Regions from separate parts of the Amycolatopsis sp. PSD-21 genome, predicted to be linked through region 2. Evidence: riboswitches for the same ligand, from Rfam matches in the RefSeq annotation. Region 2 holds a riboswitch; each other region holds the start of a gene.

Region 1 (9,429 bases), 4.0 Mb from region 2:
GTCGAGCATCTCGTCGGCGCCGGACCAGCGCAGGGCCGGGTCGGAGCGGAGCTTGGTGAAGATCTCCTGGAGATCGCTGGTGCCGAAGACCCGCGAGCCGTACTCGCGGTACTCGGCGGCGAGGCCCGCGATCACGTCGAGCCCGGTCTGGTGCAGCTCGCGCGGGGTGCGGTCGGTCGTCGTGTGCATCTCGGCGAGCAGGGCGTAGATGCGCTCGCCGTCGGGCAGCCAGCAGACGCCGGGCTTGTCCTCGGGGCGGCCGTGCGGCGCGATCTCCTTCGCGAGCACCTCGCGGTACTCCGCGATCGCGGGCCGGACGACGTCACGCAGCAGCTCGGCGCGGCGGGTCTCGAAGTCCTCGTCGGGCGCGGGCTGGCGCAGCAGCGGATCGGCCGACGGCTCGGCGAGGTGCCGGTCGAGGTAGGCGACGGCGGCGTCGACGAGGTACGCGACCGGGACCAGCCCGCGGGCGACGCCGTCCCGGTGCCGCTGCGCGGCCTGCCGCAGGTACTCCGGGATCGCGGCGATCCGCCCGAGGTGCGCCTCGGCCTGCGCGCCCGTCCCGACCGACATCATCGGCAGCACGGTGAGCACCTCGGCGGCGGGCGAGATGAACAGGTCACTGACGGTGAACTCGACGAATCGCGAGTCCAGCAGGGCGATCCTGGCCCGGGCCATCGCGATCAGGACGTCACGGGTGGTCTTCTCCTCCGCGCTCAAACCGTCGGTGGCGAGTGCCTCGGCCCGCTCGGCGAACCCGGCCAGCCGCGCGCGGAAGGCGTCCCCCGCGGCCTCGCTGAGATCGCCGAGACCGGTCGATTCCGGACGGAAGCCCTGCAAGGCGGGCATGACCGGCTCGGCGTCGAAGAGGGCTTCGACGAACTCGTCGGCGAGGGCGGAGACTTCGCTCATGTTTTCTTTCCCCAGAGGTCGATGGAGGCGGTGTCCCCGACCCTAATGGAGACCGCGTACTACCGAAGCCGGGTTTTGCCGCGCTCGGGCGGCCTCTCCCCGCGGCGCCGAGGGCGAGACGGTAGCGTTCCCGGACGTGGCCGTGACCGATCCCGTGGACATCCGCCTGCTCGCCGCCCTCGCGGACCTGGGCAAGGCGGCCGTACACGAACTCGCGGCCAAGGTCGGGATGGACCCGCGCGAGGTCGCGTACCGCCTGGTCGCCCTGTCCGGCAGCGGGTTGCCGCTGCTCGTGGGCGTGGAGAGCGACCCGAACGGGCTTCGGGCCGCCATCGCGAGCGCGCCGCCTTCGTGGGCCCAGCAGCCCCAGCAACCTCCGCAGCCTCAGCGTCCGCCGGGGCATTCGGGCCCGCACAACGTCCAGGGCACCCCCTCCGGGCCGTACAACGTCCAGGGGACGCCGTCGGGCGCGTACAACGTGCACGGCACGCCTTCGGGCCGCTACCCCGGCCCGCCGTCGACCCCGGTGCGCCAGCCGATGGCGCCGCCTCCACGGCCGCCCGCCCCGCCGCAGCAGCAGTTCGCGCCGCCGCCGATGGCGCCCGCCGACCCGGTGATGAGCACCTGGGGCGTCCCGCAGACCGCGTCCTGGGCGCGCGGCGACGAGCAGCAGGTCACGCCGCAGGCCGCCCCGGAGGGCAAGAAGGGCCGGACCGGCGACGTGATGGAGACCCAGGGCCTGGAGGGCGAGCAGCTCACCGTCCAGCTGCTCGAGGTCCAGGACCCGGCGGACTACCTGTTCAGCGCCGCGGGCTACTCGCTGGAGGCCGGGGAACGGTCGGTCGTGGTGCACACCGAGATCACCAACCGCGGGAACATCCCGTTCGTGTCGCTTCCGGACAACTACCTCGAACTGCTCACCGCGGACGGCAAGCCGATCGCGAAGGCGCCGGTCTCGCTGACCTCGCGGCCGCCGCACAAGATCGGCGTCCGGCCCGGGGAGACCCTGGGCGGGCACACCGTCTACGTGCTGCCGGACTCGACTCGCGTGGTCGCCGTGCGCTGGTCGCCGCGGCCCGAGCCGGACGAGCGCACGCTGACCTGGTCGATCGAGGACTGACGCGCCTAGTTCTCGTCCTGCAGGATCCTCAGCGCGTTGGCCAGGTCGTCCGGGTACTCCGACTCGAACTCGACCCAGCGCCCGTCGGACGGGTGGGCGAAGCCGAGCGTCTTCGCGTGCAGCCACTGCCGCGAGAGGCCGAGTTTGCGCGCCAGCACCGGGTCGGCGCCGTAGGTCAGGTCACCGACGCAGGGATGCTTGAGCGCCGAGAAGTGCACCCGGATCTGATGCGTGCGGCCGGTCTCCAGCTTGATCTGGGCCAGCGACGCGGCGCGGAAGGCCTCGACGACCTCGTAGTGCGTGACGCTGGGCCGCCCGCCCTGGACGACGGCGAACTTGTAGTCGTGCCGGGGGTGCCGGTCGATCGGCGCGTCGATGGTGCCGCGCGTCGGGTCGGGGTGGCCCTGGACGATGGCGTGGTAGCCCTTGTCGACGGTGCGTTCCTTGAACGCCCGCTTCAGCACGGTGTACGCGTGCTCGCTCTTCGCCACGACCATCACGCCGGTGGTGCCGGCGTCCAGCCGGTGCACGACGCCCTGACGCTCGGCGGCGCCCGAAGTCGCGATGCGCAGCCCGGCGGCGGCGAGCCCGCCGACGACGGTCGGCCCGGTCCAGCCGGGGCTCGGGTGCACGGCGACGCCGACCGGCTTCGAGATCACCACGATGTCGTCGTCGTCATGCAGGATCTTCATGCCTTCGACGGGTTCCGCGACGACCTCGACGGCCGACGCGGGATCGGGCAGCGTCACTTCGAGCAGTCCGCCTGCGGTCAGCCGGTCCGATTTCCCGGCGGGCCTGCCATCGAGGAAGATCTCGCCGGATTCGGCCAGCTCCGCCACGACGGTGCGGGAAAGCCCCAGCAGTTTCGCCAGCCCCGCGTCGACGCGCATACCGTCGAGCCCGTCGGGAACGGGCAACATCCGCGCGCTCATTCGCTCGCCGCTTTCTTCTTGTCCTTGGTGGATGTTCCGTCGTAGTCCTTGCCCAGCAAGGAAAGGATCACGATGAGCACACCGCCGACGCAGATCGCGGAGTCGGCGACGTTGAAGATCGCCCAGCCCTGCCCGTTCGGCGCGAACGCGGAGATCATGTCGACCACGTGCCCCTGCAGCGGCCCGGGCGCACGGAAGATCCGGTCGGTCAGGTTGCCGAGCGCGCCGGCCAGCACCAGGCCGAGGCCGATCGCCCAGCCGGTCGAGCGCAGCCGCCGGGCCAGCCAGACGATGACGATCACGACGGCGATCGCGACCAGCGCGAGCACCCAGGTCAGCCCGGTGGCCATCGAGAAGGCGGCGCCGGGGTTGCGCACCAGCTGGAAGTACACGAGCCCGCCGAGGAACTCGACCGGCTGCTTGCCCTCCAGCGTGGACACGGCGATCTGCTTCGTGAGGAGGTCGATCCCCCACAGCACCGCGGCGACGGCGAACACCACGGCGACGCGCTTCTTGGGCAGCGGGGGCGACGGTGGCGCCGTTTCGGGCTCAGTACTCACCGCCCCATTGTCCACTGAGCGTGTTCAGGACTCCCCGGCGGCTGTCTTCGGCCTGCTCAGCAGCGCCGCGAACGCACCGGCGAGCACGACCAGCGACGAAAGCACGAGCGCGAGCTGCCCTTGGGCGAGCACGACCGCGCAGAGCACGAACGCCGCGGCCACGACGAGCACCAGCACACTGCGCTCCAGCCACGCGAGCCCCGCCAGGCCGAGTGTCAGCAGGATCGCGCTCCGGGTGTCGCCGTCGAGATCGAATTCCCAGTAGCCGACCAGATCCGCCAGCACGATGGCGACCAGTCCGCCGAGCGCGATCGCGGCGACCTTCCACCAGCGCAGGGTCTTCGTCCGGAAGGCGTAGAACAGCACCGTGCCGAGGTAGACCGCGAGGACGGCGAACAGCCAGCTGTCGTTCCGGCCGGCGATGTCGAACGACGCGTCCAGTGCGGCCACGTTCGCGCGGCTCATCTCGACCCCGTACAAGCCCACGTACCCGAACGAATGTCGTTCACCGGCGGGCGCATACGCGAACCAGCCCCCGGACCACATTCCGCCGAAAGCCACCACCAGCAGCTGGGCGAAACCCAGCAACGCCAGCGGAAACCAGTAACGCGGTCGCTCGTTCCCCATACAGGGTGAGGGTAGTGGGTCAGGCGCAGAACGGAGGAAGCTCCCGCGGATCGTTCTCCGGCACCCAGCGGCCCTCCGGCTTCTCGTACTGCCAGCGCGCGCCGCGGGCGACGATCTGGCGCAGCGCCAGGACGATCCGGTCCACGTGCTCGGTGGTGCTGCCGAGGCCGAGGCTGACCCGCACGGCCTGCTGCCCCGTCGAACCGGCCACGGCGATGAGCCGCTTCGTCGCCACGTGCGCGCAGAACGCGCCGTCCCGCACGCCGATTCCGTACTCCGCCGAAAGGACCGCGGCGAGCCAGCCCGGGTCGAAGCCGTCGACGACGAAGCTGAGCGTGCCGACCCGGTCGACCGGCGCGTCGAACAGCCGCAGTTCGGCGAATCCGGGGATGGCGGCGAGGCCGCGGCGCAGGCGCGCCAGCAGTTCCTCCTCGTGGGCGACGATCCCGTCCCAGTTCGCGGCCAGGGTCTCGCAGGCGACGCCGAGCGCGTAGACGCCGACGGTGTTGGGGGAACCTGCTTCGTGCCGCTCGGGACCGGAGTTCCAGACCACGCCGAGGTTTTCGGACTCACGGTTGACGAGCTTCGTCGCGCCACCGCCGGCGAGGTACGGCTGGGCCGCGCACAGCCAGTCGGCGCGGCCGATCAGCGCGCCGGCACCGAAAGGCGCGTACAGCTTGTGGCCCGACAGCGCGACGTAGTCGACGTCCAGTTCGCGCACCGAGATCTTCCGGTGCGGCGCGAGCTGTGCCGCGTCGAGCGCGATCCGGGCGCCGTGTCGCCGCGCGACGGCCGCGATCTCCTTGACCGGCAACAGTTCCCCGGTCACGTTGGACGCGCCGGTGAGCACCACCAGCCGCGGTCCCTGCGGGCAGTCCGCAAGCGCTTCGTCCACAGCGGACACCGCGGCGAGCCGGGTCCGCGGGGTTTCGATCCGGCGGACGTTCGGTCCCTTCCACGGCAGCAGCGCGGCGTGGTGCTCGGTGTCGAACACGATGACCGACGTGTGCTTCGGCAGGCTGCGCGCGAGAAGGTTGAAGGAATCGGTGGTGTTGCGGGTGAACACGACGGTGTCGGTCGATCGCGCGTCGACGAAGTCGCGCAGGATTCCGCGCGTGCGCTCGTAAAGCTTGGTCGAAACCTGCGAAGCGAACCCGGCGCCGCGGTGCACGCTGGCGTACCAGGGCAGGAATTCGTCGACCGCGGCACGCACCTTGTCCAGACACGGGGCGCTCGCCGCGTGATCGAGGTTGGCGTAGCCGATGTCGCCGCCGGTGACCAGCGGAACCCGCAGATCGGCGCACGCGACCGCCGGGATCTGGTGCGTGGCAACGACTTCAGCGGGGGCGTTCGTGCGTTCGAGAGCGAGGGTCATCGTCATCCTCCGGGCCAGGGGACCCGGCGAGGATCCCGCGCTTGCCCGCCGCACCACGCGACGAGCCAGGTCCTCACCCGGGGCACCCCACCGCGGAAGGAGGGTTGCCGGTCAGCTAGCCGGGGCTTGACGCTGACACTCGTGACCTACGGACGAAGTTAGCGGATGGGCGGGCGATCGAGCCAGCCCTCGTCCGCATCTTGAGACGCCGCTCACGTGTTCCGCAAGCGGGAAGAACCGCTGCCCGGCGCCGCGCCGCGCCGGGCAACGGCAGGTCAGACCCGGAATCGGCCGGGCAGCGGGACGGTCGAGCGGGAGGAGACCTCGGTCGCGGTGCCGGAGTACTGATCGGTGCCCGCGGTGAACTGCCAGCCGCCGAAGGTCTTGCCGTCGACGGCTTCGCCGTAGGCCTCGGCGACCTTGGTCGAGACCTCGTCGTAGGACAGGCCGTTCCAGTTGCCCGCGCCGACCCCGAAGTCGCGCGAGTCGCCGCCCTGCGCGGCGGCCGTCGGCAGGGTCCACAGGGTGAAGTGCACGTGCGCGCCGGTGCTGCTGCCACCGCAGGGCAGCGCGTTGCCGGTCCGGCCGAGAGCGTCGCCCGGGGCGACCTTCTGGCCGTCGGTGACCGAAATGCCCTCCAGGTGGTAGTACCCGGTCCGCCAGCCGCCGTCGTGGTCGACGGTCACCCAGTCGCCGCCGGAGCAGTGCTGGATCCGGACCGTGCCGGCCAGCGGGGCTCGAACGGTCTTGTCGCCCGGACTGAAGTCGATGGCGTTCTTCACTCCGGACGTGCCGTTGTCCGAGTGGATCCCCGCCGAGTAGACCGACTGGCCAGTGTCGAAGGGCAGCCCGAAGGCGGGGAAAGCGCCGGCCGCAGTAGCCGTCGGGGCGGCGAGAACCACTCCGACGAGTGCCAAAGTGGCCCCCAGACCAGCGAACCGCGCAGGAAGCTTCGTCACCTTGCGTACTCCTTACCCCGTGACACTCACCCATTCGATGGAGTCGATTGCGGGGAAAGTAATCCAAAAGGAGTACAAATGGGAAGAAGTTTCTGAGATCAACCGACGAACAGCTGGTGCCGGTTCGTGACCTACTGGCCGGATTCGCCCTTCCACCTGGCGAGGCGGCCCGCGCGGTCGACGGCCCGCAGGCGTCGTTCGGCCGCGTCACGGGCTTCGGCGGTGGTCACGACGAGTAACTGGTCGCGCTCCTGGAGCCGAGTGTTCTTGTTCGGAGTGAAGCCGGAGCCGTCGCGGACGAGCAGGCTGATCGTCGCCCCCACCGGCAGGCGCAGCTCGGCCAGGTACACGCCGTGCATCTTCGATCCGGTGTTGATCCGGACCTGCAGGAGTTCCGCGCCCATCTCGTCGAGCGGCGCGGAGTCGACGTCGATCTCGTGCGCCTCGGCGTGCTGGGCCAGCCCGAGGATTCTCGCGAGCGGGGTCAGCGTGGCCCCTTGGAGCAGCGTCAGCACGATGACCAGCACGAATACCGCGTCGACCAGTTCCTGCGCGCCCGGCACCCCGGACGACAGCGGGATCAGCGCGAGCACGATCGGGACCGCCCCGCGCAGCCCGGCCCAGGACAGGAACACCTGTTCTCGCCAGGGGATCTTGAACGGCAGCGCCGACAGCAGCACCGACAGGGGGCGGGCGAGCAGCAGCACGACCGCGCCCGCGACCAGGCCCTGGATGAGGCTTTCGAAGATCCTGCTCGGCGAGGCGAACAGGCCGAGCAACACGAACAGGCCGATCTGCGCGAGCCAGCCGAGCCCTTCGGCGAAGGACAGCGTGTCCGACCGGTGCGGCAGCTTCGAGTTGCCCAGCACGAGGGCCGCGACGTAGGTGGCGAGCAGGCCCGACGCGTGGGCGAGCTGCCCGCTCGAATACGCCACGACGCAGACCGCGACCGTGGCCAGCGGGTACAGACCGGTGGCGGGAAGCGCCGCCCGGCGCAGCGCGAACGCCCCGCCCCAGCCGAAGGCCAGGCCGATCACCAGCCCGGCGGCGAGTTCGTAGACCACCAGCAGCGGCAGCGACCAGTCGATGGTCGTCCCCTCGGCGAGGACGACGACGGCGATGTAGGCCGGGGCGTCGTTGATCCCCGACTCGATCTCCAGCGCGCCGACGAGCCGCTTGCCGATCCCCGCGGATCTCAGCACCGAGAAGACCGCGGCGGCGTCGGTCGAGGCCAGTACCGCGCCCCACAGCAGCGCCATCCGCCAGTCCAGGCCCAGTAACCAGTGCAGGGCGGCGCCGGTGACCGCGATGCTCACCACCACGGCCACTGTGGACAGTGCGATTCCGATGCCCAGCGAGGGTTTCACGGCCGACCAGCGGGTGGTGAGGCCACCTTCGGACAGGATCATCACCAGCGCGGCGAGGCCGAGCGACTGGGTGAGCTCGGGGTTGTCGTACTGGATGCCGAACCCGGCTTCGCCGAGCAGGACCCCCATCCCCAGGTACAGCAGCAGCGAGGGAAGGCCGACCCGGATCGACACCCGGACGGCGATCACGGCGACGAGCAGCACGGCGCCGCCGGTGCCGAGGATGAGCGGGAGTTGCTCCATGTCGCCTCCCGTTCCGGTCGCCGTGAGGGCTCCAGAATAGTGAGGCGGTGATCGTCACACGTTCGTGTACCGGTCGGAAAGCGCCCGGACAACCTGTGTTACAGACTGTCCACTAGGGACTGCGCAGGGCCACCAGGTCGACACCGAGTGCCGCGAACGGCTTTTCCGCCGCGGGCAGGACCTTCACCGCGCGGTTGCCCTCACAGGACAACCAGCCGGCGCTCACACCGTGAGACAGTAACGCCGCAGGCACCCGGCCCGCCAGATGATCACGCCGGACCGTCCAATCCAGACAGTCGCGCAGCATCGGGCGGCGGCCGTCGTCGATCTCCACCCCGAGCGCGCCGAGTACTTCCCGGCCGCGATCGGTCAGGGTCAGGCCGCCGGCGTCGTCGATCAGCCCGGCGGCGAGCATTCCGTCCCGCAGCGCGACCCCGACCGTCCCGGCGAGGTGGTCGTAGCAGGTCCTGGCGAACTCGAGCCGCTTCACCCGCACCGACGACCGAAGCCCCTTCACCGGCCGGTGTTCGGCGTGCTGCGCCAGATGCTCGATCAGCTCCGCCACCCGGGGGTCGGCTATCCGGACGTAACTGTGCCTCCCTTGCTTGACCCGCACGACGAAACCGGCCTCGGTCAGCTTCGTCACGTGCTCGCTCGCCGTCGACGCGGCCACGTCGGCCGCGCCGGCCAGCTCGGTCACCGTCCAGGCACGCCCGTCGAGCAGCGCGAGACACATCGACGCGCGGCTCGGATCGGCGAGCACGGCCGCGACCTCGGCCAGGGCGATCGTCTCCATGCGTCCACCGTAGAAGACCCACGGTTCGGCGACCGCCGAAGCGTCAGCCCGCCAGGAACTTCGCCGCCAGCTGCACCGCGGGTTTGGAGTCGTTGGAACCTTCGAGCATGACGGCGAACGCCACGTCCCCGCGATAGCCGACGAACCAGCCGTTGGCGTCCGCGCCCGAGCCGAATTGCGCCGTCCCGGTCTTGCCGAAGACCGCTCCGCTGCCCTTCAACGCCTTCGCGGTCCCTGTCGTGCAGACCTCGCGCATCATCGCGCGGACCTGGTTCAGCACCCCGGCGGGCGGGGCCTGGTACCCGACGTTGACCTTGGTCTCCAGACCCTGCCACAGCTTCGGGACCACCGGCTTCCCCGTGGCGACCGTCGCGGCCATGAGCGCCGCGCCAAGCGGGCTGACCTGCACCCTGCCCTGTCCGATCCCGGCTTCGACCTGCTCGTCACCGCCGGCGGACGGCTCCACCTTCCCGGCCTCGGTCGACAGCCCCGGGATCTCGAAGTCGGCGTTGAGGCCGAGCTGGCTCGCGGCCTTGGC
Region 2 (9,429 bases):
CGCGAGCACGTCCTTGCGGATCGCGCGGATGGTCTCGCGGGCGATGATCCGCGACCCGACGGCCGCCTGGATCGGGACCTCGAACTGCTGCCGCGGGATCAGCTCACGCAGCCGCGTCGCCATCCGGTTGCCGTAACCGTAAGCGGCGTCCTTGTGCACGATCGCCGAGAACGCGTCGACGGTCTCGCCCTGGAGCAGGATGTCGACCTTGACCAGATCGGCGACCTGGTCGCCGCCCTCTTCGTAGTCGAGGGACGCGTAACCACGCGTACGCGACTTCAGCGTGTCGAAGAAGTCGAAGATGATCTCCGCGAGCGGGATGTTGTAGCGCAGCTCGACGCGGTCCTCGGAGAGGTAGTCCATCCCCAGCAGCGTGCCGCGCTTGGCCTGGCACAGCTCCATGATCGTGCCGACGAACTCCGACGGCGCCAGGATGCTCACCTTGGAGACCGGCTCGTGGACCTCGGAGATCTTCATCCCGGACGGCCAGTCCGAGGGGTTCGTCACCACGACCTCGCTCTTGTCCTCGAGCACGACGTTGTAGATGACGTTCGGCGCGGTCGAAATCAGGTCGAGGCCGAATTCGCGCTCGAGCCGGTCCCGGGTGATCTCCAGGTGCAGCAGGCCGAGGAAGCCACAGCGGAATCCGAACCCGAGCGCCACTGAGGTTTCCGGCTCATAGGCGAGCGCGGCGTCGTTGAGCTGGAGCTTGTCCAGTGCTTCACGCAGTTCGGGGTAGTCCGACCCGTCGACCGGGTACAGACCCGAGTAGACCATCGGCTTCGGCTCGCGGTAGCCAGCGAGCGGCTCCTCGGCACCCTTGCGCTCGGAGGTGACGGTGTCACCGACCTTCGACTGACGGACGTCCTTCACCCCGGTGATGAGGTAGCCCACCTCGCCGACCCCGAGCCCCTTGCTGGCCTTGGGCTCCGGAGAGATGATCCCGACCTCGAGGAGTTCGTGGGTGGCACCGGTCGACATCATCTTGATCCGCTCGCGCGGCGTGATCTTCCCGTCGACGACCCTGATGTAGGTCACGACACCCCGGTAGGTGTCGTAGACCGAGTCGAAGATCATCGCCCGGGCGGGCGCGTCCGCGTCGCCGACCGGCGGCGGGACCTGCTTCACGCACTCGTCGAGCAGTTCGGTCACGCCCATACCGGTCTTCGCCGACACGCGGAGCACGTCCGAGGGCTCGCAGCCGATGATGTGCGCCAGCTCGGCCGCGTACTTGTCCGGATCGGCCGACGGCAGGTCGATCTTGTTCAGCACCGGGATGATGTGCAGGTTCTTCTCGAGCGCCAGGTAGAGGTTCGCCAGCGTCTGCGCCTCGATCCCCTGAGCCGCGTCGACCAGCAGAATCGCCCCTTCGCAGGCCTCCAGTGCCCGGGAAACCTCGTAGGTGAAGTCCACGTGGCCGGGAGTGTCGATCAGGTGCAGGACATGATCCTGGCCGTCGACCTTCCAGGGCAGGCGCACGTTCTGCGCCTTGATGGTGATCCCGCGTTCCCGTTCGATGTCCATGCGGTCGAGGTACTGAGCGCGCATGGCCCGCTCCTCGACCACGCCGGTGAGCTGCAGCATCCGGTCGGCCAGGGTCGACTTGCCGTGGTCGATGTGCGCGATGATGCAGAAGTTCCGGATGAGCTCCGGGGGCGTGAAGGTCGTGTCGGCGAACGTCGTCAACGGGTTTCCTCGCGAAGGTCGGGGTGTGCCACCTCTATGCTCCCATGCCGCTCCGGGTGCGAGTGGGGGTCATCCCCGATGCGGCCCGTGGTGAGCTGTGGTGCCCTCGAAGTATGAGCACTTCACTGTCCCAGATACTCGACCGAACGTTCGGCCGTCCCCGGGGACTGCTCGGCCGGTTCGGTGGCCGGGCGATGGCCCACGGCAACGCCGCCACTGAGCTTCGCATCGTCGAGCTGGCGTCGATCGAGTCCGGCGAAACCGCCCTGGTCGTAGGCCCGGGCCCGGGCGTCGGTCTCGAGGCCACGGCCGGACGCGCGGGCCGCGCGATCGGTGTCGATCCCTCCCCGGAGATGCTCGCCCTCTCGCGCCGTCGCTGCGGCGACGAGGTGGAGCTGCGGCCCGGCACCGCGGCCTCGACCGGCCAGCCGGAAAAAAGCGTCGACGTGGTCCTGAGCGTCAACAACGTGCAATTGTGGGAGGACCGGGCGGCCGGATTCGCCGAACTGTTCCGTGTGTTGCGGCCCGGCGGGCGGCTGCTGCTGTCGTCGCACGAGAAGTGGCTGCCGGTCTCCCGCCACGAGCTGGCCGACGAAGTGGCCGCCGCCGGCTTCACCGACCTGCAGACCTGGACCTGGGAACCGCCGGGCCTCGGTGCCTCGCTCGCCGCTCAGCTGCGCGCGATCAAGCCGCTGAACTAACGCGGGTCAGTGCGCAACGGGTGCTCACGCGGCACCTCGACCAGCACGATCCTGGTGCCGTCCGGGTCGGCGATCCACGCTTCGTCCAGCCCCCAGGGTTCACGTCGCGCCCCGCGGACAGGCTCCAATCCCTTCTCCGCGAGTTCCTCGAGCGCCGCCGGCAGGTCCCGGACCTGGAGCCACAAGGCGACGTCAGGGGTCGGACCGGTCTTCCCGGTACCGACGATCTCGATCGACCCGTTCCCGGCGAAGAACACCGTCCCGCCGGGGAACTCCTTGTCGATGGCCAGGCCCAGGGTGTCCCGATAGAACGCCGTCGACACGTCGAGGTCCTTCGGGTGGATCAGCACCCTGCTGCTCAGCACGTCCATGGCTCAATCCCTACCGGATGGGTTCAGGCCATCGCAATCGCGGTGATCCCCGCCAGCACCACCACCGACCCGGCCAGCCTGCGGACGGCGTTCGCCTCCCCCAGGACCAGCCAGGCGGCAAGGCCACCCAGGACGATGCTCAGCTCCCTCGCCGGTGCGACGAGGCTCACCGGAGCGATCTGGAGGGCGTAAAGCACCAGCAGGTAGGCGACCGGCGACAACACGCCGACGACGAGCACCTCACGCTTGTGTTCGCGCCAGAGCCACGAGACCTCTCCACGGTCCTTCAGCGCGTACGGCGTCATGAGGACGCTCTGCACGATCGCGCCGGTTCCGAAGTAGACGATCGGCGGGACCCCGAGACCCGTGACCGAATGCGCATCCCACAGGGTGTAAGCGGCGATCGTGAGACCGGTCAGCAGTCCGTAGATCAGGCCTTTGCGACGGGCGACACGATCGGCGGCGTCGGCATGCGCCGGCGCCCGCCCTGACCCGATCACCAGCACCCCGGCGACGACGAGGAACGCGCCCACCAGGCCGAGCACGCCCGGCCGCTCGCCGAGCAACACGACGGCCGCGAGCACCGAGATCAGCGGCCCGGTACCGCGAGCGACCGGATAGACGACGGAGAGGTCGCCGACGGCGTAGCCCCGCTGGAGGACGACCCCGTAGGTGACGTGGAACACCGCGGTGACCACCGCGGCGAACAACCAGGTCCACTGTGGACGTTGCGGCTCCACGGCCAGCGAGACGGCCATGACGGGGACGAGCAGGACAGCGGACAGGCTGTAGTAAGCCCAGACGAACCGGGCTCCACCACGACGGATCCGCTTGGCCGCGAGATTCCAGCCCGCGTGGATGACGGCGGCGATGACGACGAAGGACAGGGCGGTGGCGTTCACGACGGACCTTTCACGTTTTCCGCGCATGCGGAAAACACCGGTCCTCCAGGCTTTTGTCCCGTCAGATGAACGGCGGCGCTTCCGGCCCCGCCGATGGTGCCGCTCGGACCTGTCCCGTCTGCCCTGATTGTGTGTTTCCCGAGCGGGCAGGCGGCGGAACCCTAGGCACTACGCTCCGCACCGTACCTCAAGCCCTCGTCCCGAGGTGGCCGCGAGCCACCCCTGGACGGCTGTTAAGCTTGCCTTTCACCGTCGTGTGGCATTCCGTCATGGAGGAAACCCGCGCGCTCTCACGAGTACGCAGGGCCGGTCACAGCGCGGCGGTGAAACCACCGAGAGATTCAAGAGGAGCGCCCCCGTGGCCAACATCAAGTCGCAGATCAAGCGCATCACCACCAACGAGAAGGCGCGTCAGCGCAACCAGGCGATCCGGTCCTCGGTGAAGACCGCGATCCGCAAGTTCCGTGAGGCCGCCGACGCCGGCGACAAGGCCAAGGCCCTGGAGCTGCAGAAGGACGCGGCCAAGAAGCTGGACAAGGCCGTGACCAAGGGCGTTCTCCACGCCAACCAGGCCGCCAACAAGAAGTCCGCGCTGGCGAAGCGCGCGAACTCTCTCTGATCGGCTTTCGAAGGGCCCCGGCGACGCGAGTCGCCGGGGCCCTTCGCCGTGTTCAGCGGCTTGTACCGTGGGCGTCGACGACCTCCAGGACGGCACGCTCCAACGCGTACTCCGGGTTGGCCGCGACTCCCTTGACCTCGGCGTTGAGCCGGGCGACCACCCGCATCGCGGTGGCGAGCCCGTCCTGGCCCCAGCCGCGGGCCTGTCCCTGCGCCTTGCGCACCTTCCACGGCGGCATGCCCAGCTCACCCGCCATCTGGTTCGGGTTGCCGCGACCGGCACCGGACACCCGCGCGATCGTCCGGACGGCGTCGGCGAGGGCGTCCGCGACCAGCACGTGCGGCACGCCCAGCTGCATCGCCCAGCGCAGCGACTCCAGCGCCGCCGCCTTGTCCCCGGCGACGGCCTTCTCCGCCACGGCGAACCCGTTCACGTCCGCGCGACCCCGGTGATAGCGCCGGACCGCCTGCTCGTCGACCGCTCCGCCGGCGTCCGCGACCAGCTGGGTCGCGGCCGACGACAGTTCACGCAGATCCGAGCCGACCGCGTCGATCAGCGCGAGCACCGCCGCACCGTCGATCTTCCCGCCGACCCGGCGGACCTCGTTGCGGACAAAGGATTCCCGCTCGGCGGGCTTGGTCAGTTTCGGGCACTCGACGACCTCCGCACCGGCCTTCTTCAAGGCGGTGGGGAGCCCCTTCGCGGCCTTGCTCCGGCCACCTCCGCTGTGCACGACGACGAGCACGATGCCGTCGGCGGGGGCCTTGACGTAGGCCATCACCCCGTCGGCGAGCTCCTGCGAGATGTCGTGCGCGGATTCGAGGACGATCACCCTCCCTTCGGCGAACAGGGAGGGGCTGACCATCTCCGCGAGTGCCGGGACTGTGAGGTCCGACACCCGGATCCGGGTGAGATCCGACGTCGGATCGGCCGCTTTGGCCGCGTCCGAAGCGCTGCGGACCGCGCGTTCGATCAGCAGCTCTTCCTCACCGAGAACCAGGACCAGCGGCGATGGGGCGGAAGCTTGCGTCGTCACGGTGACGATCCTGCCACTCCTCCTCTCGTGTGCTTTGTCCGGTGATGTGTTGCGGGCACGGTGGCCCCACCTGAGCCTCATGTCGTACGGTGTTGGCGAGGCGACGCGATCACACGCGTGCCGACAATCGAATACCGCTCATCCAGAGGGGCAGAGGGAACGGCCCGATGAAGCCCCGGCAACCGGCGTCAGCCTGTCATTCCGCGATCGCGGGATAGCTGACGAACACGGTGCCAATTCCGGCCCGCCATGGCGGGGCAGATGAGGAAAGGAACCTCGCGATGACCGCAACCCTCGGCACGACCTCCACCACCAAGACCCCGGATCTCGGACCGGCCGTCGAACTGGTGTCGAAGGAAGAGGGACACCGGCAGCCGCTCGCCCCCGAATTCGTTTCCGCCGAGGACTTCTCGCCGCTCGAAGTCGCCTACGACTTCGGCCGCGTGCGCCGCGAGGACATCGAAGCCGGACCGAAGAACATCTGGCGCTACAAGAAACTCCTTCCCGTTCCCTCGAACGTCGAAGAGATCCCCAACACCGAACCCGGCGCCACCCGGCTCATCCAGGCCGACAGGCTCGCGAAAGCCTTGGGCGTCAAGAAGGTCTGGGTCAAGGACGACACCGGCAACCCCACTCACTCGTTCAAGGACCGCGTGGTCGCCGTCGCTTTGGCGGCCGCGCGCGAGTTCGGGTTCGACGTGCTCGCCTGTCCCTCGACCGGCAACCTGGCCAACGCCGTCGCCGCCGCGGCGGCCCGCGCCGGCTGGCGGTCGGTCGTGCTGATCCCGAAGACCCTGGAACGCGCCAAGATCCTCACCACCGCCGTGTACGACGGTGACCTGATCGCGGTCGACGGCAACTACGACGACGTGAACCGGCTCGCCACCCAGCTCGCCGCCGAGCAGGAGAGCTGGGCGTTCGTCAATGTGAACGTCCGGCCCTACTACTCGGAAGGCTCCAAGACGCTGGCCTTCGAGGTCGCCGAACAGCTCGGCTGGCGGCTTCCCTCCCAGATCGTGGTGCCGATCGCCTCCGGTTCCCAGCTCACCAAGGTGGACAAGGGTTTCCGCGAGTTCGGACAGCTCGGCCTCGTCGACGAGACTCCGTACAAGGTGTTCGGCGCGCAGGCCACCGGCTGCTCCCCCGTCTCGGCGGCCTTCCGCGCCGGGCACGACGTCGTCCAGCCGGTCAAGCCGGACACGATCGCCCGGTCGCTGGCGATCGGGAACCCGGCCGACGGCCCCTACGTCCTCGACGTGGTCAACCGCACCGGCGGTGCGATCGAAGACGTCACCGACGAAGAGGTCGTCGAGGGCATCCGGCTGCTCGCCCGCACCGAAGGCATCTTCACCGAGACCGCCGGCGGCGTCACCGTCGCGACGGCCAAGAAGCTCATCGAAACCGGCAAGCTCAACCCGGACGAGGAGATCGTCCTGCTGATCACCGGTGACGGGCTCAAGACCCTCGACGCCGTCGAGGACAAGATCGGCCCGAAGGCCACCGTCAGCGCCTCGGCCGACGCGGTCCGCGAGGCTCTGGGCATCTGAGTTCCCGACGGCCCGCCTCAAGAACGAGGCGGGCCGCGGGGCTCGCCCCGGCGCACCAGGGCGAGGCCTCGCGCGTCGGCGACGACAGCGGTGTCGCCGTCCGTGTCCGTCCTGGCGACCGACGCGCCGATGGCCACCAGATTGTCCAAAGTGGACTTGTTCGGATGTCCGTAGGTGTTTCCGGCGCCGACGCTCACCAACGCCGCCCGCGGCGCGACGGCGTTGAGGAAATCCGGTGCCGTGTAACGGCTTCCGTGGTGCGGGACCTTCAGGATCTCGGCACCCAGTTCGGCGCCCTCGGCCATCAGGTCGGTCTGCGCCGCGAGCTCGATGTCGCCCGTCAGCAGCACCCGGCCCGCCGAGGTCCCGGCGCGCAGGACGACCGAGCCGTTGTTGATCACCGTGCCGTCCTGTTCGCGGACCGATCGACTGGTGACGTACCGCGGCCCCAGTACGTCCAGTGACAGCCCCGGCCAGTCCAGCCGTTGCCCGATCTCCAGCTCCAGCAAGGGAATCCCGCGGCGCGCGGTCTCGTCCGCGACCTGCTGCCACGCCCAGGCGGGAGCCCGGCCGGGGCCGACGGCGACCGCCCCGACCGACCTGCCCTCGAAGACGGATTCGAGACCGCCGATGTGGTCGGCGTGCAGATGACTCAGCACGATCAACGGCACCCGGTCGACGCCGAGCCTGCTCAGGCATTCGTCGACCGGCCCCGGCTCCGGCCCGGTGTCGACCAGGACCGCCCGCCCTTGCTCACCTGTGGCGAGGGCGACGGCATCACCCTGCCCGACGTCGCAGGCGACGGCACTCCACGACGCCGGCGGCCATGCCGGAGCAAGCACTCGCACCGGCACGAAGACGAGCAGTCCGACGGCCAACGCGACCGCCAGGAGGATCCTGGCGTGCCGCAGCCGGATGGCGACGAGCAGGACGATGAGCAATCCGGCCGCCAGTAACCCGCCCCACCAGCCATCCGGCCAGTCCAGGACCGCTCCCGGCGCACGGGCGCCGTGGCGGGCCACGGTGATGAGCCAGCTCGCCTCGGGTTCGGTCAGGCGGACCAGCAGAGTTCCCGCCGACGGCCACCACGGGCCGACGACGGTGGCGAGCACACCGAACACGGTGGCCGGGGCGACCACCGGCGCGGCGAGCACGTTGGTCACCACCGAGACGAGACTGACCGATCCCGCCATACCCGCGATGACCGGCGTCGTCACCACGAACGCGGCCAGCGGGATGGTCAGCCCCTCGGCGTAGCCTGCCGGAACACCGCGTCCGACCAGCCATTCCGCCCACCTCGGCGCCAGCAGTACCAGCCCGGCCGTGGCCAGCACCGAAAGCGCGAACCCGAAGTCGGCGGCCATCGCGGGGTCGGCCACGACGAGCCCCGCCACCGCGAACGCCAGCGCGGGCAGCGCCGAACCCCGGCGCCCCAGTGCCAGCGCCAGCAGCCCGACCGCCCCCATCACCCCGGCGCGAAGCACGCTGGGCGCGGGCCCGGCGAGGACCACGAACCCGGCGAGCCCCGCGGCGGCCGCGGCGGCGGAAGTCCGCGGCCCGACCCGGAGCACCCTCAGCAGGAGGAGGATCGAGCCGCAGACGATCGCCACGTTCCCACCGCTCACGGCCATCAGGTGGGACATGCCGGAGTCCGTGAACTCGCGTTCGACCCTCGGGGACAGTGTGCTCGTGTCCCCCACGACCAGCCCGGGCACGAGACCGGCCTGCTCCTCCGGGAGGACGGCGCACAGCTCCCGGAGCCCGGCGCGCAGCGATTCCGCGGCTCGCTGCCACCAAGGCTCCGGCCCGAGGGCGGACGGCGGGCCTCGCACCGAGAGGACCGCGACCGTCAGTTCGGCCCCCTTCGACGGCGCGAGCCGCCCCGAGGCGGTGACCTGCTGCCCGGGCAACAGGCCGGTCCACCCCTCGGCGGGAGCGAGCAGGAGGATCCGGCCGGCCGAATCCACCACCCGTTCACCCGTCACCGCGGTGTCCACCGTCGCGGCGATGACCACCAGGCGGGTGCCTGCCCGGCGATCGGCGTATCCGGCACCGCGGACCGGACGTGGCCGCTCGGTGACCACCACCCTCGTGGTGACGTCACTCCCCCGTGCGGCGGCGGCACGGAGGTCGTCGTACTCGGCGGCCCGGATCCGCAGCGCCACCGGACCGGCGGTGAGCACGCCGAGGACGGCCAGGGCACCCAGGCCCGCCACCCACCGGGACGCCGTCCGGCGGGCGCGGACACCGGCGGCGATCGCGAGCACCACGGCGGCCGCACCGCAGAGCATCGTGATCCACCAGCCGCCCAACAACCCGGAAAGAGTGCCGAGCCAGGCAGTCATCGCGGCCGGTATCAGCCGCAGGTCCTGCCCTCGCCACGACGCGGTGTCCACTTCGGACGGATCGGCGGACGGGTTCATCCGACGGACACCAATTCCCGGACCTTCTTGAACTTGCTTTCGCCGATCCCTTCTACGTCACGGAGTTGCTCGACGCTGGTGAACCCGCCGTGCCCGGACCGCCAGTCGACGATGCGTTTCGCCATCACTTCGCCGACCCCGGGC
Region 3 (9,429 bases), 3.8 Mb from region 2:
CTCGAACGGTGTCCTCGGCCCATTCGGCGAGGTCGGTGCGCTGCGTCGGCTGGTGCAGCATCGTCACGCTGCCGCCGGCGAGCCAAACCGCCTGAACCGTCGGCGCGATCAGCGACGGCGCCGCCGCCAGTACCGCGACCGCTTTGCCGGGCTCCAGCCCAGCCGCCACCAGACCCCCGGCGACCCGTTTGGCCTGCTCGTGAATCTCGGCCCACGTACGCCGAACCGGCTCCTTGGGCTCCCCGGTGACCATTCCCCGCTGCTGACCTCGCCCCGCCGCGGTGGCGACGAGCGTGTCCACGAACCGACTCATGCGCGTCACACTACTGTCCGCGCTGAAAGGCCCGCTCGCCGTCGCGTGAACTCATTCGATCGCTTCGGAGGTCTCGAGCCACTGGGCCTCGACCTCCTCCTTCTCCGTTTCGACGGCTTTCAGTTCGGTGTTCAGCTCGATGAGCTTCGTCGGATCGGTCGCCGCGGCGAGCAGCGCCGCGTGCAGTTTCTCTTCCTTCGTGTGCAGCTGGTCGAGCTTGCGCTCCAGACGGGACAGCTCCTTCTGCGCCGCCCGCTGTTCCGCGGCGCTCTTCTTGGGCGCGGAGGCCTGCGCGTTGCCCGCCTTCCGGTCACCGCCGGCTTTCTCGAGGCTCTTGGCGCGCCGGTTCAGGTACTCCTCGATCCCGCCCGGCAGGTGGGTCACCTGCCCGTCCCCGAACAAGGCCACGATCGTGTCGCAGACGCGTTCCACCAGGTATCGGTCGTGCGAAACGACGACGAGGCTGCCCGGCCAGGAATCCAGCAGATCTTCGAGCTGCTGCAAGGTGTCGATGTCGAGATCGTTGGTCGGTTCGTCGAGCAGCAGCACGTTGGGCTCGGCCATGAGGAGCCGGCACAGCTGGAGGCGGCGGCGTTCGCCACCGGAAAGGTCCTCGACCGGCGTCCACTGCCTCGCGGCGGGGAAACCCAGCTTTTCGGCCAGTTGGGAAGCGGTGAGCTCCTGTTTGCCGAACACGACCCGTCCGGAGACCTCTTCGATCGCCTGCAGCACGCGCAGATCGCCCGGCAGGTCGTCGAGCTCCTGCCGGAGGTGCGCGAGGCTGACCGTCTTGCCCTGGATGCGCCGTCCCGTCTCAGGCTCCCTGTCACCGCCGAGCAGTTTGAGGAGCGTCGTCTTGCCCGACCCGTTCACGCCGACCAGGCCGATCCGATCCCCGGGCCCGATCCGCCAGGTGACGTGATCGAGCAGGGTGCGGTCGCCGACGGTCAACGTGGCGTCCTCGATCTCCAGCACGGTCTTACCCAGCCGACGGCGAGCGAACGCCTGCAGCTCGACCGAATCACGCGGCTCCGGCACGTCGGAGATCAGCGCCTCCGCCGCCTCGACGCGGTAGCGCGGCTTCGAGGTCCTGGCCTGCGGACCGCGGCGCAGCCACGCGAGCTCTTTACGAGCGAGGTTCTGCCGCTTCTCTTCTGCCGTCGCCGCCAGCCTCGCCCGCTCGGCGCGCGCGAAGATCCAGTCCGCGTAACCACCTTCGTACTGCTCGACACGACCGTTCGTGACCTCCCAGGTCAGACTCGCGACCGTGTCGAGGAACCACCGGTCGTGCGTGACGACCACGACCGCGATCTTGCGGTTGAGCAGGTGATCCGCGAGCCAGCGCACACCTTCGACGTCGAGATGGTTGGTCGGCTCGTCGAGGACCACGAGGTCCAGTTCACCGGTGAGGGCGGCGGCCAGCGCCACCCGGCGGCGTTCGCCCCCCGACAGGTTCGCCGTCTCCTTGTCGACGCCGAGAGCGGTGATACCCAGACCATCCATAATGGACCGGACACGCGCGTCAGCGGCCCACTCGTGCTCCGCGCCGTAGCGTTCCAGCACGACATCTCCGACCGTGCTGCCGTCGGGAAGTTCGGTCCGCTGAGTGACCACGGCCATCCGCAGACCCCGGACCTGACTGACACGTCCCGTGTCCGGCTCGCTGATCCCCGCGAGGACCTCCAGCAGCGTCGTCTTCCCGCCCCCGTTGAGACCGACGACACCGATACGCTGCCCCTCCGCCACACCGAGCGAAACACCGTCGAGCAGCGGGCGCACCCCGAAGGACTTGCTCACCGACTCCAGGTTGACCAAGTTGGCCATGCCTCAGCCGATCCTTTCCAAAAAGCTCGCACCACAACGAATTGGTCGATGTCCATTTCGGACACCCTTATGCGTGCACCCGAGGCGGCGACGGCCGCGGCGCGTCGTCCCCGCCGACCAGCCGGGCTCCGGGGACCGGCCCGTGCGCGACACGCACCGTGCGACAGACACCGGCGCCGGACAGTTCCGCGGCGACCTCGACGGCCGACTGGGCGTCCGCGCACAGAAAAGCGCAGGTCGGCCCGGACCCGGACACGGTGCCGGCGAGCGCACCCGCGTTGACTCCCGCCCGCAATGTGCGGCGCAGCCCCGGACGCAGTGAGACAGCGGCCGCCTGCAGGTCATTGCCGAGAAGCAGCGCCAACTGCCGCGGGTCGCCGGAGGCCAGCGCCTCCACCACCGGGGTGTGTGAGCCGATCCGCGGCGGGCTGCCCTCTTCACGCAACTTGTCCAGCTCGCCGAACACCCTCGGAGTCGAAAGCCCACGCTGGTCGAACGCCAAGACCCAGTGGAAGGTGTGCCTCGACAAGACGGGCACCAGCTGCTCGCCCCGGCCGGTGCCCAGCGCTGTCCCGCCGTAAAGCGCGAAAGGAACATCGCTGCCGAGCTTCGCGGCGATACCCGCCAGCTCGTCCCGGGAAATGTCGAGCTTCCAAAGCGACGCGAGCCCGACCAAGGTCGCGGCCGCGTCGGCGCTGCCACCGGCCATCCCGCCCGCGACCGGGATGCCCTTGCGCAGCACCACTCTGACCTTGGACTCGCCATCCGCCTTGCCGACATGGGCCGCCAGCGCCTGCGCCGCTTTCCAGGCGAGGTTGTTGGCTCCTGTCGGCACGGAACCTTCACCTTCGCCGTAGACCTCGACGCCGGGGTCTTCGGTGACCGCGACGGTCACCTCGTCGGTCAGGGAAAGCGCCTGGAACACGGTCACCAGCTCGTGGTAACCGTCCGGGCGTACGTCACCGACCGACAGGTGCAGGTTGACCTTGGCGGGAACCCTGACGGTTACTGGGGGCGGTACGACGGCGAGCACGCCTCAAGCCTACGTGGCCGCTCCACTTGCGCTGCCACCAGGAGAAAGAGAACGGAGGGGGCAGACGCGAACGGGCCGCCCCGGACGCAGTTCGTCCTGAGCGGCCCGTTCGGAGAGAAATCAGGCGGCGACACCCTGCGGTCCGCGGACCGGGTGGGTCACGTGGCCGCCACGTTCGGCGATCCAGGCGAGCGCGGCGTCCGCGCGCTCACCGCGCACCCCGAGGCGGAACCGGCCGACCGGAGTGTCTCCGATCCGGGTCAGGCCGCCCCCGATGGTGGCGAGCTCGACGTCGAAGCGACCGGCGGCCTCCGGCAGCAGCGCACCGACCGAGGCGAAGCCGACGAGCACGACGTCCACCGCGCGGTCGTACTTCGAGGCCTGCGCCCGCCCGGTTTCGATCGCGGGAAGCAGCGCCTGCGCGGTCCGGCTGTTCGGGTCGGAGATCAGGTCGAGCACGGTTCCGCGTTCGATGACCGCGCCGGCCTCCAGCACCGCGACGTCGTCGCAGACACGGCGGACCACACCCGCGTCGGGCGTGGTGAGCAGCACCGTGACGCCGAGCTCGGCGCGCGCACGGTCGAGCACGGTCAGGACCGCGCCGGACTCCTCGGGCTGCACGCCCGCCGTCGGGTCGTCGGCCAGGAGCACGGACGGTCCGGCGGCCAGCGCCTTGGCGATGGCCACCCGGCGCAGCTGGCCCTCGGACAGGTCGCCCGGTCGCTGCCCAGCACGGGGGGTGAGCCCGACCAGATCGAGCAGGTTGCCGACCCGGTTACGGCGCTGCGGGCCGTCGAGGCCGAGCTGTTCGAGCGGCGAAGCGATGTTGCCGGCGATGGTGCGCTCGGCGAGCAGCTCCGGCTTGGTGCTCACGACTCCGACCTGGCGCCGGATTTCGCGGAGACGGCGTCCGTCGAGGGTCCCGGTGTTGAGGCCGTCGAGACGGACGACGCCGCGGTCGGGACGCTCCTGGAGACCGATGCAACGAGCGAGGGTCGATTTGCCGGAGCCCGCCGGACCGACGACTCCGAACAGCGAGCCAGCTTGGATGTCCACGCTCACATCGCGCAGTGCGACGACGGGATTTCCGTTGAGGGGAAAGGACTTGGACAGGTTTTCGACAGTGATCACGAAAGGCTCCATGCAAATGGGGCGCTACTTCTTTCGAGCGCGCCAACCGTCACCGAGTGACCGTCCGGGAAACGGACGGATTCAGAGGTAAGGGAAAGAACTCAGGCAGTAACGGTGGAGCGTCGACACGCACTTACCGTGCGGCGACCTTCATCGACGACACGTCGCCTGGTCAGCAGGAGCGGGTGGGTGACCCTGTTCATTAGGCACAGCCTCCATCGGTCCTGGCTGTAGCACCTGCCCTGTGGAGGGTGGTTGCTGCGACTTCGGCGAGCCAGGTCTCTCAGTCGCTCGGGATGGCTCACTGAGTAAAACCGATCCCACTGGATGAAAGCAAGCGCGTAGGCGCAGATCACACGTCTGGTCGCGTCCATCATACAGGATTGGCCGCCCATATTATGGGATGCCGACAGGCGTATCCGGCCTGCGGCAGGCGCGCTGCCTGCTAAGACAAGGTTCGCCCGCGCCGGATCGAGAGGAGGAACCACGCGGTCGCGCGGCCCCGGTCACACCTGCGCCAGGTGGTCAGCCGGCAGCCGCGGCGATCCGGGCGAACTGATGGACGTCCAGCTGCTCCCCGCGGGTTTTCGGGTCGATACCCGCCTTTTCGAGCAGTTCCCCCGCGCGTTCGGCGGAACCGGCCCAAGACGCCAACGCGGCCCGCAAGGTCTTCCGCCGTTGCGAGAAGGCGGCGTCGACGACCGCGAACAGCCGCTCCCGTTCCACGGACGACACCACGTCGCCCCGTTCGAAGGCGACCAAGGCGGAGTCGACGTTCGGAACAGGCCAGAACACCGCCCGGGGCACCGCGGCGACCTTGCGCGTCTTCCCGTACCAGGCGAGCTTGACGCTGGGCACGCCGTAAGTCCGGCTTCCCGGACCCGCCGCCATCCTGTCCGCGACCTCGGTCTGGACCATTACGAGACCACTGGTCAGCGACGGCAGTTCGGCGAGCAGGTGGAGCACGACGGGAACGGCGACGTTGTACGGCAGGTTCGCGACGAGCGCCGTCGGCCGTGCGGGCAGATCGTCCGCGGTGATCCGCAACGCGTCCGCGCCGACGACCGTCAGCCTTTCGGCCCCGCCTCGCTCGGCCACGGTGCTCGGCAGCCGTCCCGCCAGCACGGGATCGATTTCGACCGCGACGACCTCGGCGCCGGTCGCGAGCAGTCCGAGTGTCAGCGAGCCGAGGCCCGGCCCGACCTCCAGGACGACGTCCCCTTCGCCGATCCCCGAGAGGTCGACGATGCGGCGCACCGTGTTGGGATCGTGCACGAAGTTCTGGCCGAGCTTCTTGGTCGGACGTACGTCCAGCTCGGCCGCCAGCGCCCTGATTTCCGCAGGACCGAGCAGTTCAGTCACCCGACGATCGTAACCAGGCCCGGTAAGCCACGATTGGCCGGTGGACGACGTCGTACTCGATGGTGAAAAAGTCCGGCTGCGCGACTGGCGCCCTTCCGACCTCGGGCCGCTCCTCGACCTACTCGATCCCGCGCGGCCCTGGCACGAAACGAACGGACCCTATTTCGGCACCCCGACCACGGCCGCCGTCGAATCCACGGCGCGCGAACTCACCACGATCAAGGCCGAGCCGCCCGATCCCCGCACCAGCCTCGCCGTATGCGACCTGAGCGACGGAAGATTGATCGGCCGGGTCAGCTGGTATTGGGAAAGCAGGGAGACCGACTGGCGGCGGATGGGGCTGGTCATCTACGACGAACGGTTTTGGGGCGGCGGGTTCGGCACCGAGGCCTTGCGCATGTGGACGACCTACTTGTTCGCCCGCACCGACACGCTCCGCCTGGACTTCGCCACGTTCTCGGGGAACCCGGGGATGATCGCCGTCGGGCGGCGGCTCGGGTTCGTCGAAGAAGGCCGGTTCCGGCGCGCCCGGCGCTGGTCCGGCGGCGTCCATGACGCCGTCGTCTACGGGGTGCTCCGCGAGGAGTGGGACCGGAGGCATCGCTCAGGCATGGGGCCGGCCTGATCCGACCCCACCATCCGGATGGCTTTTCCCAAGCGACACGTATCCCACTCAAGGGTGATCGGCGCAGGTCGGCACAGCCGGAGCGTGATGATCATCCACCCGATCGATACCGTGCATTCGTTCGAATCTGCCTCGACAATCGAGGGATGACCAGCACAAACATTCCCAAGGCCTTCCCGCTCAACCTGCCGGAAGGCGACGCCGAACTGCTTCTCGACGAGTTGCGGACTCGGCTACGCGAAGGGCGACGTCTTGTCGCCGAGGTCGGCCAGATCCTGGCCGAGATCGAGTCACGTGGTGTCCGGGACCTCTACGGATACAACTCGATCGCCGTCTTCTACGAACATGTGGCCCGGGTGCCTCGGGCAGAGGCTCAAAGAGTGACCGGCAGAGCGCTGGCGCTCAATTCGAGACGGGCGCGCGACGGCACGTCGATCGACCCCGTCGCGCCCCTGACCGGCACCGCGGCCACCACCGGCGCGTTGGCCGAGGCCAGTATCGACCGGATCGTCACGGTCATGAAGAAGCTGCCCGAGCACGTCACGGCGAGCGCACGGCTCGAGGCCGAGAAGAGCTTGGTCGAACTCGCCGGCGTCGCGAGACCGCGCGACGTCACGGTCGCGGGCACGGAGCTGCTCGCAGAACACGACCCGGATGGAAAACCCAAAGACGACCCCGCTCCGCAAAGGCGGCGGAGCGAGTTCTGGTTGCGCCAGAAACGAACCGGCCGCTGGGACATGCGCGGCGACCTCGATGCCGAGACGGGCGCCCGCCTGAACGCGCTCCTGGTGCCTCGGGCCTATCCGACCCCTGACAAGGAAGCCGACGACCGTTCGCCGGCAGAGCGTCGCGGCGACGCGTTCGCGGAGATCGTCGAGCTCGCGGAAAGCGACCCGGACATCCCCGTGCCCCGGCAGAGCTCGGAACGGGTCAGCGAGCAGTCTCAGGCTGCCGAGCCGGCCACGGAGCCCGCCAGCCGTCCCCTGCCCGTCCAGACGCCGCCTCAGGGCCCCCAAAGCCCGCCCCGCGGCGGAGGAGGGCTTCGGCAACCGGCCAGGAACGTGGCCCACATACGGACCGCGCGCTGGTGGGCGAGATTCTCCAGACCGAGGGCCGGGAACCCGGCTCAGCCACCCAAGCCCCTAACGGCCTGAAGGCCACATTGCGGGCGAACCCACACGGTGACCTTCAGGAAAGGGGAATGATCTCGCGTCAGGCCTTCTTGCCACAGTGCGGCCAAGCGCCGTAGCCGCCACGGTCCTCGCGGACCTTCTCGGCGACAGCGATCTGCTGGGCCTTGCTGGCCTGGTGCGGGTACGCGGCGTACTGGTCGCCGCCGTAGGCGTCCCAGGTGCTCTTGTTGAACTGCAGGCCACCGTAGTAGCCGTTCCCGGTGTTGGCGGACCAGTTCCCGGTCGACTCGCACTGCGCGATGCGGTCCCAGGCGCCGGCGTCCCCGATGACCGGGTCGGCGGGCTTCTTGGTACCGACCTTGACGATCTTGGGCTTGGCCTCGGTGATGACCTCTTCCGAGACCTTCTCGCGGCCGACCTCTTTGCCGTTGCGCTTGGTGACCTTGTAGGTCACGGTCTTCTGGCCCGGGGTGCCCGGGTCCTCGACCTTGGTCTTGCCCTTTTCGAGGTCCGGGTCGTCGACCTTCTGCTCGGGCGGCGCGATTTCCTCGTTCTGCTTGACCATGGTGACGCCGGTCCGGCTGATGTGGACCTCGGCGCCGTCGACCAGCTTGACGTCGAGACCGCCGACGGCCTCGTCGTCCGGGCCGAGGGTCATCCGGAGCTCACCGAGGAATTCCTTGGTGGTGACGGAGTTGGTCTGGACCTTGCGCGGTTCGTTCGCGCCGTCGTAGACCGTGACGTTCTTGAGGGTCTTGACCTCGACGGTGGCGCCTTCGAGGGGCAGCTCGCCGTTCTGCGGGAGCGAAGTCCAGGTGCCGGCCTTGGCGAGGTCGGCGCGACCGAGCTGGTTCAGCGCTTCGCCGAGGTTGGTCGCGCGGACCCAGGATTCCTGCTGAGGCGCGCCGTCGACGATCAGGTTCAGCTTGCGACCGCGCTCCAGCTTGATGACGCCGCCGTCGCCCACCTCGGCCTGAGGCGAGGGCGAGAGCGAGTCGTGCGCGCCGACGGAGAGGCCGGCGTCTTCGAGGACCTCACCGACGGTGTCGCCGAAGCTGTGAACGGTCTGCTGCTTGCCGTCGACGTCGAGCGTGACGCTCTTGTTCATCGCCATCGCGGCCGCGCCGCCACCACCGAGGGTGAGCAGCACCGCCATGACGGTTCCCTTGAGGAAACGCTTCTTCCAGACCCGGGTCGAGTTCGCGATGACCTCGTCCTTGGTCGCGGCCTTCATCGGCGCGCCCGCGGTGCGGTCCTCGGCCAGCTCGTCCGGGATGACGATCGGCGGGAGCATGGTGGTCTCGGCGCTGATGAGGCGGATCAGCTCGTCGACGTCGACGTCGATCTCGGCCATCAGCATGTCGGCGTCGGGGCCGAGCGCGGCCAGGACGTCCTGGTGGGTGATGCGCGGATCGTCGGAGTAGTCCAGCTCGCCGTACTGCGTGTCGCGGTCGAGCACGGCAACCGAACCGGCGGAAGCGAAGGTGTTCGTCTCTGCGCCGAGGCGCGAGCCATCCTGCCTACTGCTACCAGTCACTGGGTCGTTCCCTTTCCCAAGACGTCGAGGAGCTCGACAACCACTCCACTACGTCCTTCGTCTCGATGCGCGCTTCGGCACACCTCTAGAAGTCCGACACCCGCAGCCAGCGCCATCGTCACGGTTCCAGGCCGTACCTCTCCTGGTTCCGCTTCCCCGACGTGCACTGACGTGACTGTGGGCGTAACAGCCGGAAACCGCTTGAGCGGGTCCCGACCGGCACGATCACGGGACAGTAACGAACCTCGCCGGGTTGCGCAAACACCGCCCGGAGTGTCGTGACGTTGGTCACTCATCAGAGTGGACCATTGCTGATCACTAATGTCGCAATCCGTTCAACCGGTTGTGACTGACGGCAATCCGAAGACCCGCTCTGCGGTCGTTCGCACCGATTCGGCCACCTCGTGTACGGCCTCGCCCCTGAGCGAGGCGAGGTGCCGAACCGTGTAGGCGGCGCAGTAGGGCTCGTTC

The links. Region 2 has a riboswitch for S-adenosylmethionine ahead of thrC (threonine synthase). Riboswitches for the same ligand answer to the same signal wherever they lie in the genome.
Region 1: linked by a shared signal. The riboswitch ahead of ACZ1DY_RS29880 (aminotransferase class V-fold PLP-dependent enzyme) and the one ahead of thrC (threonine synthase) in region 2 are both predicted to bind S-adenosylmethionine.
Region 3: linked by a shared signal. The riboswitch ahead of ACZ1DY_RS37805 (methionine ABC transporter ATP-binding protein) and the one ahead of thrC (threonine synthase) in region 2 are both predicted to bind S-adenosylmethionine.

Annotation. Positions count from the first base shown of each region.
Region 1 is NZ_CM145712.1:6,394,719-6,404,147, forward strand. It holds gene ACZ1DY_RS29855 (DUF885 domain-containing protein) at 1-912, opposite strand, end outside; gene ACZ1DY_RS29860 (AsnC family protein) at 1,049-2,032, shown strand; gene ACZ1DY_RS29865 (RluA family pseudouridine synthase) at 2,038-2,964, opposite strand; gene lspA (signal peptidase II) at 2,961-3,524, opposite strand; gene ACZ1DY_RS29875 (hypothetical protein) at 3,549-4,151, opposite strand; gene ACZ1DY_RS29880 (aminotransferase class V-fold PLP-dependent enzyme) at 4,171-5,526, opposite strand; SAM riboswitch class IV at 5,559-5,673, opposite strand; gene ACZ1DY_RS29885 (M23 family metallopeptidase) at 5,802-6,485, opposite strand; gene ACZ1DY_RS29890 (potassium/proton antiporter) at 6,617-8,095, opposite strand; gene ACZ1DY_RS29895 (ArsR/SmtB family transcription factor) at 8,208-8,891, opposite strand; gene ACZ1DY_RS29900 (penicillin-binding transpeptidase domain-containing protein) at 8,935-9,429, opposite strand, start outside.
Region 2 is NZ_CM145712.1:2,420,652-2,430,080, reverse strand. It holds gene lepA (translation elongation factor 4) at 1-1,686, opposite strand, end outside; gene ACZ1DY_RS11775 (class I SAM-dependent methyltransferase) at 1,800-2,387, shown strand; gene ACZ1DY_RS11770 (VOC family protein) at 2,384-2,758, opposite strand; gene ACZ1DY_RS11765 (EamA family transporter) at 2,782-3,687, opposite strand; gene rpsT (30S ribosomal protein S20) at 4,019-4,279, shown strand; gene holA (DNA polymerase III subunit delta) at 4,332-5,315, opposite strand; SAM riboswitch class I at 5,451-5,583, shown strand; gene thrC (threonine synthase) at 5,597-6,862, shown strand; gene ACZ1DY_RS11745 (ComEC/Rec2 family competence protein) at 6,880-9,285, opposite strand; gene ACZ1DY_RS11740 (ComEA family DNA-binding protein) at 9,282-9,429, opposite strand, start outside.
Region 3 is NZ_CM145712.1:8,038,224-8,047,652, forward strand. It holds gene ACZ1DY_RS37790 (fatty acyl-AMP ligase) at 1-313, opposite strand, end outside; gene ACZ1DY_RS37795 (ABC-F family ATP-binding cassette domain-containing protein) at 365-2,137, opposite strand; gene ACZ1DY_RS37800 (4-(cytidine 5'-diphospho)-2-C-methyl-D-erythritol kinase) at 2,205-3,170, opposite strand; gene ACZ1DY_RS37805 (methionine ABC transporter ATP-binding protein) at 3,291-4,301, opposite strand; SAM riboswitch class I at 4,514-4,604, opposite strand; gene rsmA (16S rRNA (adenine(1518)-N(6)/adenine(1519)-N(6))-dimethyltransferase RsmA) at 4,827-5,663, opposite strand; gene ACZ1DY_RS37815 (GNAT family N-acetyltransferase) at 5,704-6,288, shown strand; gene ACZ1DY_RS37820 (DUF222 domain-containing protein) at 6,435-7,442, shown strand; gene ACZ1DY_RS37825 (transglycosylase family protein) at 7,501-8,880, opposite strand; gene ACZ1DY_RS37830 (TatD family hydrolase) at 9,294-9,429, opposite strand, start outside.